2 regions of the Pseudomonas sp. HR96 genome follow, and region 1 is predicted to be linked to the other one. Evidence: predicted binding sites of a transcription regulator. Region 1 holds the regulator's gene; the other holds the start of a gene.
What was found. The regulator FliA, encoded in region 1, starts transcription of late flagellar genes. The targets are predictions, from matches to a motif close to CTAAAGTTTNNNNNNNNNNNGCCGNTAA.
Positions count from the first base shown of each region.

Region 2: the regulator FliA is predicted to act here: its motif matches at 2,352-2,379, upstream of SFA35_RS25050 (methyl-accepting chemotaxis protein).

Region 1 is NZ_CP139141.1:1,748,342-1,752,550, forward strand. Features, by position in the region: gene flhF (flagellar biosynthesis protein FlhF) at 1-1,176, shown strand, start outside; gene fleN (flagellar synthesis regulator FleN) at 1,292-2,125, shown strand; gene fliA (RNA polymerase sigma factor FliA) at 2,119-2,868, shown strand; gene SFA35_RS08235 (chemotaxis response regulator CheY) at 2,984-3,358, shown strand; gene SFA35_RS08240 (protein phosphatase CheZ) at 3,378-4,166, shown strand.
Region 2 is NZ_CP139142.1:1,247-5,455, reverse strand. Features, by position in the region: gene SFA35_RS25055 (TonB-dependent siderophore receptor) at 1-403, shown strand, start outside; gene SFA35_RS25050 (methyl-accepting chemotaxis protein) at 672-2,312, opposite strand; gene SFA35_RS25045 (hypothetical protein) at 2,464-2,859, opposite strand; gene SFA35_RS25040 (hypothetical protein) at 2,960-3,220, opposite strand; gene SFA35_RS25035 (DNA-binding protein) at 3,220-3,822, opposite strand; gene SFA35_RS25030 (response regulator) at 4,208-4,209, shown strand, end outside.

The DNA of each region.
Region 1 (4,209 bases):
GCGCTGGCCCCCCGCGTACCCAACATCGAGCTGGAAGATGAACTGCGCAAGACCCAATCGCGTATCGTTTCCGCCCAGGCCGAACTGAGCAACCGCAGCGACAGCGACGGCGCCAACAACCGCCAGCTGTTCGCCGGCCTGCCGTTGACCGCCTCCGAGCCGCTGGTCGAGCCCAATTTCGTCGAGCCGGTGCGCCCCGCCGCAGCTGTGGCCCCTGCGCAGCCCGCGGTCGACCAGCGTCTGTTCGACTCCATGCGTTCGGAGCTCAACGGCCTGCGCGAGCTGCTGGAAGTGCAACTCGGCTCGCTGGCCTGGACCCAGCTGCAAGGCAGCCAGCCGGAGCAGGCCAACCTCTGGCGCCGCCTGCAACGCATCGGCCTGTCCGGCCCACTGTCGCGCGAGCTGCTGAGCCTGACCGGTGAAATTCGTGAACCTCGCCAGGCCTGGCGCATGCTGCTGGCCCACCTGGCGCGGATGATCCATACCCCGGAAGTCGAGCCACTGGAAGAGGGCGGTGTGATTGCCATGGTCGGCCCGGCCGGCATGGGCAAGACCACCACCCTGGCCAAGCTGGCGGCGCGCTACGTACTCAAGTACGGCGCCCAGAGCATCGCCCTGGTGAGCATGGACAGTTTTCGCATCGGCGCCCAGGAGCAACTCAAGACCCTGGGGCGGATCCTCAACGTTTCGGTGACCCAGGTCGACCCGGGCCAGTCGCTCGGCCAGGCATTGGAGCCACTGCTGCGCAAGCGCGTGATCCTGATCGACACTGCCGGCCTGCAGGCCAGCGACCCGGCCCTGCGCATGCAACTGGAAAGCCTGGCCGGGCGCGGCATTCGCGCCCGCAACTACCTGGTACTGGCCACCACCAGCCAGAAGCAGGTGCTGACCGCCGCCTATCACAGCTACAAGCGCTGTGGCCTGGCCGGTTGCATCCTGACCAAATTGGATGAAACGGCGAGTCTCGGCGAAGTGCTGAGCCTGGCCATCAGTACCGAATTGCCAGTGGCCTACCTCACGGACGGCCCGCGCATTCCGGACGATTTGCACCTGCCGCGCCGGCACCAGCTGGTCAGCCGCGCGGTGAACGTGCAAATGCAGGAGGAGCCCAGCGAAGAGGCCATGGCCGATATGTTCGCTGACCTCTACCACAGCCCTGACAAGCGTGTGGGCTGAGGGAGATGGGTGAGATGACGTTCCAAACTACCTACATCGATGGTCTGCATGCCCTGGTTGTCCAGGCGCAGTCGGTCGTGTGGCCTCGGTCTAAGTGACAAGGTAAACAACGAACATGGGCAGCATGCATCCCGTACAGGTGATCGCGGTGACCGGCGGCAAGGGTGGCGTCGGCAAGACTAACGTGTCAGTGAACTTGTCTCTGGCGTTGGCCGAGCTTGGCCGCAGGGTCATGCTTCTGGACGCCGACCTGGGGCTGGCGAACGTCGACGTCCTGCTGGGGCTGACACCCAAACGCACCCTGGCCGACGTGATCGAAGGCCGCTGCGAGCTGCGCGACGTGATGTTGCAAGGCCCCGGCGGGATCCGCATCGTGCCGGCCGCGTCGGGCACCCAGAGCATGGTGCACCTGTCGCCTGCGCAGCACGCCGGATTGATCCAGGCGTTCAGCGACGTCGGCGACAACCTCGACGTGCTGGTGATCGACACGGCCGCCGGTATCGGCGAGTCGGTGGTCAGCTTCGTGCGCGCCGCTCAGGAGGTCCTGCTGGTGGTGTGCGACGAGCCGACCTCGATCACCGACGCCTACGCCCTGATCAAGTTGCTCAATCGGGACTACGGCATGAACCGTTTCCGGGTGCTGGCCAACATGGCCCAGAGCCCGCAGGAAGGTCGCAACCTGTTCGCCAAGCTGACCAAGGTGACCGACCGCTTCCTCGACGTTGCACTGCAGTATGTCGGTGCCGTGCCGTACGACGAGTGCGTACGCAAGGCGGTGCAAAAACAACGCGCGGTGTACGAAGCTTTCCCGCGTTCCAAATGTGCCCTGGCGTTCAAGGCCATTGCCCAGAAGGTCGATACCTGGCCGTTGCCCGCCAACCCGCGGGGGCACCTGGAGTTCTTCGTCGAACGTCTGGTTCAGCAAACTAGCGCAGGGCCCGTATCATGAGCGCGAGCGGATATCGTATGTACAGCAAGGCTTCCCGCGAGTCCCAGCAGTACGAGTTGATCGAGCGCTATGCGCCTCTGGTCAAGCGAATCGCCTATCACCTGCTGGCGCGCCTGCCAGCCAGCGTGCAGGTGGAGGACCTGATCCAGGCCGGCATGATCGGCCTGCTCGAGGTGTCCACCAAGTACGACTCGAGCAAGGGCGCCAGTTTCGAGACCTACGCGGGTATCCGTATCCGTGGCGCGATGCTCGATGAAGTGCGCAAAGGTGACTGGGCACCCCGTTCGGTGCACCGCAATACGCGCATGGTCAGCGACGCGATTCGCGCAATCGAGGCAAAAACTGGCCGCGACGCTAAAGATCACGAGGTTGCTGCCGAACTCAAGTTGAGTCTCGACGATTACTACGGGATCTTGAACGATACCTTGGGCAGCCGGCTGTTCAGTTTCGACGACCTGTTGCAGGACGGCGGCGAACACGAAGGCTTGCATGAAGATGGCGCCAGCGGTTCGCTGGAGCCCTCGCGTGACCTGGAGGACGAACGCTTCCAGGCGGCCCTGGCCGACGCGATCGCCGGCTTGCCGGAGCGCGAGAAGCTGGTCCTGGCGTTGTATTACGACGAGGAGCTGAACCTCAAGGAAATCGGCGAGGTATTGGGGGTCAGCGAGTCGCGTGTCAGCCAGTTGCACAGCCAGTGCGCGGCACGTCTGCGCGGCCGGCTGGGCGAGTGGCGAGCGCGATAGCGGGTAACGGGAATGCCTGACAGCAGTCGCTGGAAGATAAAAATCGGATTTGATTGAACGCCCGCCCAGGGTCTGGGCGAGTCAAGACTGCTTGGAGGTCTAATTGGACAAGAACATGAAAATCCTCATCGTTGACGATTTTTCGACGATGCGGCGGATCATCAAGAACCTGTTGCGTGATCTGGGCTTTACCAACACGTCCGAGGCCGATGATGGCAACACGGCGCTGCCGATGCTGCAAAGCGGTGGGTTCGACTTTTTGGTGACCGACTGGAACATGCCCGGCATGTCCGGCATCGACCTGCTCAAGCAGGTGCGTGCCGATGACCGCCTCAAGCACCTGCCGGTGCTGATGGTGACCGCCGAAGCCAAGCGCGAGCAGATCATCGAAGCCGCCCAGGCCGGCGTCAACGGCTATGTGGTCAAGCCTTTCACCGCTCAGGTGCTGAAAGAAAAAATCGAGAAGATTTTCGAGCGCGTCAACAGCTGATGACCGCCACGGGGGCGCAATGGACCAGAAAAAGAATTCTTTGGGGGACTTCGAGTCGACCCTGAAGAAACATGCCGTCGAACTGGTGGACAGCCTTGAAAAAGGCAAGTTCGGCGACGCGGTGCAGTTGATCCATGAGCTGAACCAGACCCGTGATCGCGGCTTGTATCAGGAAGTCGGCAAGCTGACGCGCGAGTTGCACAGCGCCATCGTCAGCTTCCAGATCGACCCGCACATGCCGCAGGCCGAGGAGGTCTCGCAGATCACCGACGCCACGGAGCGGCTGTCCTATGTCGTGCGGCTGACCGAGAACGCGGCCAACCGGACCATGGACCTGGTGGAGCAGAGCACGCCGGTGATGAACGCGCTGAGCGACGAAGCCCATGCCCTGAGCGTCGACTGGCAGCGCTTCATGCGCCGGGAAATCGGCGCCGAGGAGTTCCGCGAGCTGGCTCGTCGGGTCGACGGCTTCCTGACGCGCAGCGAGCAGGGCAACCGCGAGGTGGGCAGCCACCTCAACGACATCCTGCTGGCCCAGGACTACCAGGACCTGACCGGGCAGGTGATCAAGCGCGTTACGCAATTGGTCACGGAAGTGGAAAGCAACCTGCTCAAACTGGTGTTGATGGCCAGCCAGGTGGACCGCTTCGCGGGCATCGAACACGACCATCAGCAGCTTCGCGATGAAAAAGATCACGAAATACATCCTGCCAGGGGTGAAGGTCCGCAGATTCATGCCGATAAACGTGAAGACGTTGTATCCGGTCAAGACGATGTCGACGATCTGCTGTCCAGCCTGGGCTTCTAAGCAACACCCAGGCTCGTGATTACTTCATTCCAGGGAGCACCCA
Region 2 (4,209 bases), on a different replicon from region 1:
GGAACTGGAAACCTCCGGCGAGTTGGCCCCCAGCCTCCAAGTCAGCGGCGGCTATACCTACGTGTACATCACCGACGCCGACGACAGCCGCGCCCGCCGCTTCATTCCTCGCCACCAGCTGAACGGGTCTATGACCTACCAGCTGCCCATGGCGCCGAAAGTCAAAGTGGGTGCCAACCTGACCTGGCAGAGCAAGATTGCAACCGACGATCTGCCAGCGTCGAACCAGGGCGCTTACGCATTGCTGGGGTTGATGGGCAAATACGACATCGACAGCCACTGGAGCGCCCAGGTCAACCTCAACAACGTCACCGACCGCAAGTACCTGCAAAGCGTGCGGTATGCGCAGAGCAACTACGGTGACCCGCGCAATGTGATGGCTTCGGTTACCTGGAAGTATTGATGGGGTAGCGGAGTAGCCCTGGGCCTGTAGTAGCTGTCGCAAGGCTGCGTCCCGCCGCACCGCTTTGCACCAGCTGCTCCGGGGCTGTTAACGCCACCGCAGAATGGACCCAGTTTCCAAAATCTTGCTGACCCAGGCTTCCATCCTGCGCACTATTATCGATGCTGGATATTTACCGATTATTGCTGGGTCAGCTCGGCACTGGTCATTAGGTCAATTCGGCATCAGCGCCAACACTTACAAACGTTTTGCCGGATATTCCTGGATTTTAAAGCTTGAATTGACCAACCAGCGTATTGAACGAGATAGCCAGTCGCGATAACTCGTGACTCGAGGCGTTGGTTTGGTTGGCTCCTGCAGCCGTCTGTGTAGACAGGTCCTGAATGTTCACCAGGTTACGGTCTACCTCACGGGCTACCTGAGCCTGTTCCTCTGCCGCGCTGGCAATCACCAGGTTGCGCTCGTTGATCTGGTTGACGCCTTCGCTGATTCGCTCCAGCGCCAGGCCAGCTTCAGTAGCCAGCGACTGGGTGCTTTGTACGAGGGTTCTGCTTTTACCCATGGCCTGAACCGCTTCGTCGGCTCCGTTACGCACTCGAGCGATCATGGCTTCTATTTCGCCCGTTGAGGATTGGGTGCGATGAGCCAGAGCTCGGACTTCGTCGGCCACAACAGCAAAACCTCGGCCCTGCTCACCGGCCCTTGCGGCCTCAATCGCAGCATTCAGGGCCAGCAGGTTGGTCTGTTCAGCAATGCCGCGGATGACCTCCAGAACCTGAGTAATGTCATGTATCTGTCCAGCTAAAGCTTCCACACGCTGGGTAGAGTCATTGATTTCCACGGTCACAGTATTGATGGCGGTCACGGCCTGTTTCACCTGTATCTGACCTTTTGCAGCGTCTTCAGCGGTCTGGCTGGATATCTGCGAAGTGCTGGCTGCATTGCGCGCCACTTCTTCAACAGCAGCCGTCATCTCATTGACTGCCGTGGCCGCTTGCTGGATTTCATCGTTTTGCGTCACCAGACCACGCGTGCTGTTTTCAGTGACGGCGGTCAGTTCTTCTGCTGCAGATGCCAATTGATCGGACGCATTGGCGATCTGCTGCACCGTGCCTTTTAGGTTGCTTTGCATGTCGGAGAGCGACTTCAGGAGCTGCCCCGTTTCATCAGTGCCTCGAACTTCAATATGCCCGGTCAGGTCGCCCTTCGCAATTCTACCCGCTCCTTCAACCGATCTATAAATGGGCCTCGTGATCATAGCCGTTACAATCATGCCGAGTGCGACGGCGCACACGATGGCAATCAGGCAACCGATAATCAGTACCCACCTGACCTGGACGTTTGTGCTCGCCGCAGCTTGGGTGGTTTCATTAGCCTGGCGAGCATTTGACTCGGTCATGATTTTGATTTCGCCAACCACCTTCTTGTACGCCGGCGTCACGCTGTCGGTGGCGATCATTCTTGCCTGCCCGACATCACCATTTTTGAGTACCGCAAAGCCTGAGTCCATCGCCGAAATGTACGCAGGCCAGTCACGCTCAAAATCATCGCCAGCAGCTCGCTCATCCGGTTCCAGTGGCGTGGTCCGATAGGCCTTGAACACAGTTTGAGCTTCGGATTGATTATCGCGATAGGACTGGATAGCCGCATTGATATCATCTGCGCCGGCATGGGCGGCAGTCAGCACTATGGTCTTGAAAAAGTCACGGTTGGTGGCAATGGCGTTTGCCTTGAGCTGATCAGTTTTTTGAATGGAAACGAGGTTATTACTAACGATGTCCTGCGTTTGCCCGTACAGTTTGGCAATGCCGGACTGGCCAAGCGCCGCGACGGCGACGGTGATCAGTGCGCACAAACCGAAGGCAAGCAGCAGTTTGGACTTCAGTTTGAAATGGGTCAGCGAGGACATTGGCGATACTCGGCAGTTTTTGGGGAAAGAGCTTCCAGACCATCGGCTGGGCGGGAGTTAACTTTAAGTCGACAGGATCAATAGTCGATACTCGCTAAAAGGTATGAGTGTAGTGGATCAACTGCCATCGGCCTGACCTAAAGGCATCAGCTCAAAAGTACACCGGACCGTCACGGCCGTCGGTGATCTTGCCTGGGCGACCTTCACCGATGGCCATGACCGACACCACCTCGACGTAGCGATATTTCTTCCTGGCCACTTTGACCGCTTCCTGCTCGGCCAGCAGCCTGCTGATCGTATCGGCCTCATGCACATAGGCCTGCGTCGCCCCTTCAAACACGTTGCCCACCTGCAGGGTTACCCGCATCCGCAGCGTAAAAGCCCCGCCACGTTTCTTTTTCCGACCTGCTGTGGCCACTGCCGGCGGCACAATCACCACGTCGGGGATGTGCGCCATCGGATCGTGGATCGTCACCTGCGGCGCAGGTGCCTGCGCGGCGCCGAACAACGCCTGGCGCATGTCTTCTTCAGTCAGTTCAACGGTCATGCGTGTCTCGGAGGATGTCAGTACTGCCATGAATACGTAGGCCAAGCGACCTGCCGATACAGCCGGGTCAGCCGCCTTGCGGGTAAGACGTGATGATGCCTCATCCCGCCGCGCAAAAAAGCCCCTTACGCGCCACCTTCCTTGCGACCTGTTGAGCCACCAGCCCGTCATAGGCCGTTTTCAGCTGCCGCAGCTGCAGCCCCGCACTCTCGGCCTGGGCCCGCAGCCCGGCGCTTTCCTCGCGGGCGTTCGAGCGCTGCACGCGCAGCTGGTCGACGAGCTCGCGGCTGTGCGCCAGTTCCCGGGTCAGCCGTTCGGTCTCGAGCTTCGCCGCATCGCGTACCCGGCTGGTCTCCATCATCAGATGGTTCGTGGTGCCTTCAAAGATGTCCGCCTGGCGGCTGACCTCGGCGCGCAGCGCGCCTGCTCGGCCCCGTGCGATGTCTGCAGACGCGCAAGCTCGGTGGCCTGCCGCTGCGCCTGCTGCTGATGCTGCGTCATCACCTCGCGCAGCTCGCTGCGGACTTCTTCGTGCTGCGCCTGGGCCTTGTCCAGCTGCGCGCTCAACCGCTGCACCTGCTCGCTCAGCAGCCCGATCTGCCGTTCCTGATCGGCGAACCGTCCCTCGGCGTGCTCCGCCCGTTCCAGTGCGGCCGCAGCGCGCGCCGTGGCCTGGTCCGCCTGCTGCACATGCCCCGCGCGCTCGATCGCGTACGCCGCGGTGGCCTCGTTCAGCGCCACCTCCCACACGCTGTCCAAGGCCTGGCACACCGCCTCCGGGATGCCGGGGCGCTTGAGCCGGGCACTGAGCAAGGGCCCGGTGCGCGCCCAGAACTGCTTGACCTCGTCCCCCACCACATTGGGCGAGGCGTTCACCCCATGGTCGTCCAGGATCCGCCCGCGGATCGCGCTGATTGACACCTCCCCGCCCGCTTCGAGCAGCTGCGCGGCGTAATGGCGCACCAGGTCGCGGGTTCGGGGAATAGGGGTCAATTGAGAAAACGGAAAAAAATCGTACGCTAAGCCTTCGCCCCGTCAGATTGAGGCCATAGAACCTAGTGCCAAAGCGTCAGACAATGGACAAAGCGGCCCTACACTGACGCGGATGAGTAACCTGTCTGACGCACGTCTTAGGTGTACTTCAAACGGGCACACCTAAAACCGTAGGTATCTGAAAGATATGGTGGGTTTGCTTAAAAAACTGATCGCAAACAATAGCCTAACGTACGATTTAGTCCGCTTTCTGCGGGCTCCCCAACTGCAGATTCTTGACCTGATGGTCGAGGTCTTGGAGGAGTTAGGCTACCGTGTGAAGGCTTCTTCCAGCGCGGATGCTGCTTGGTAATACAT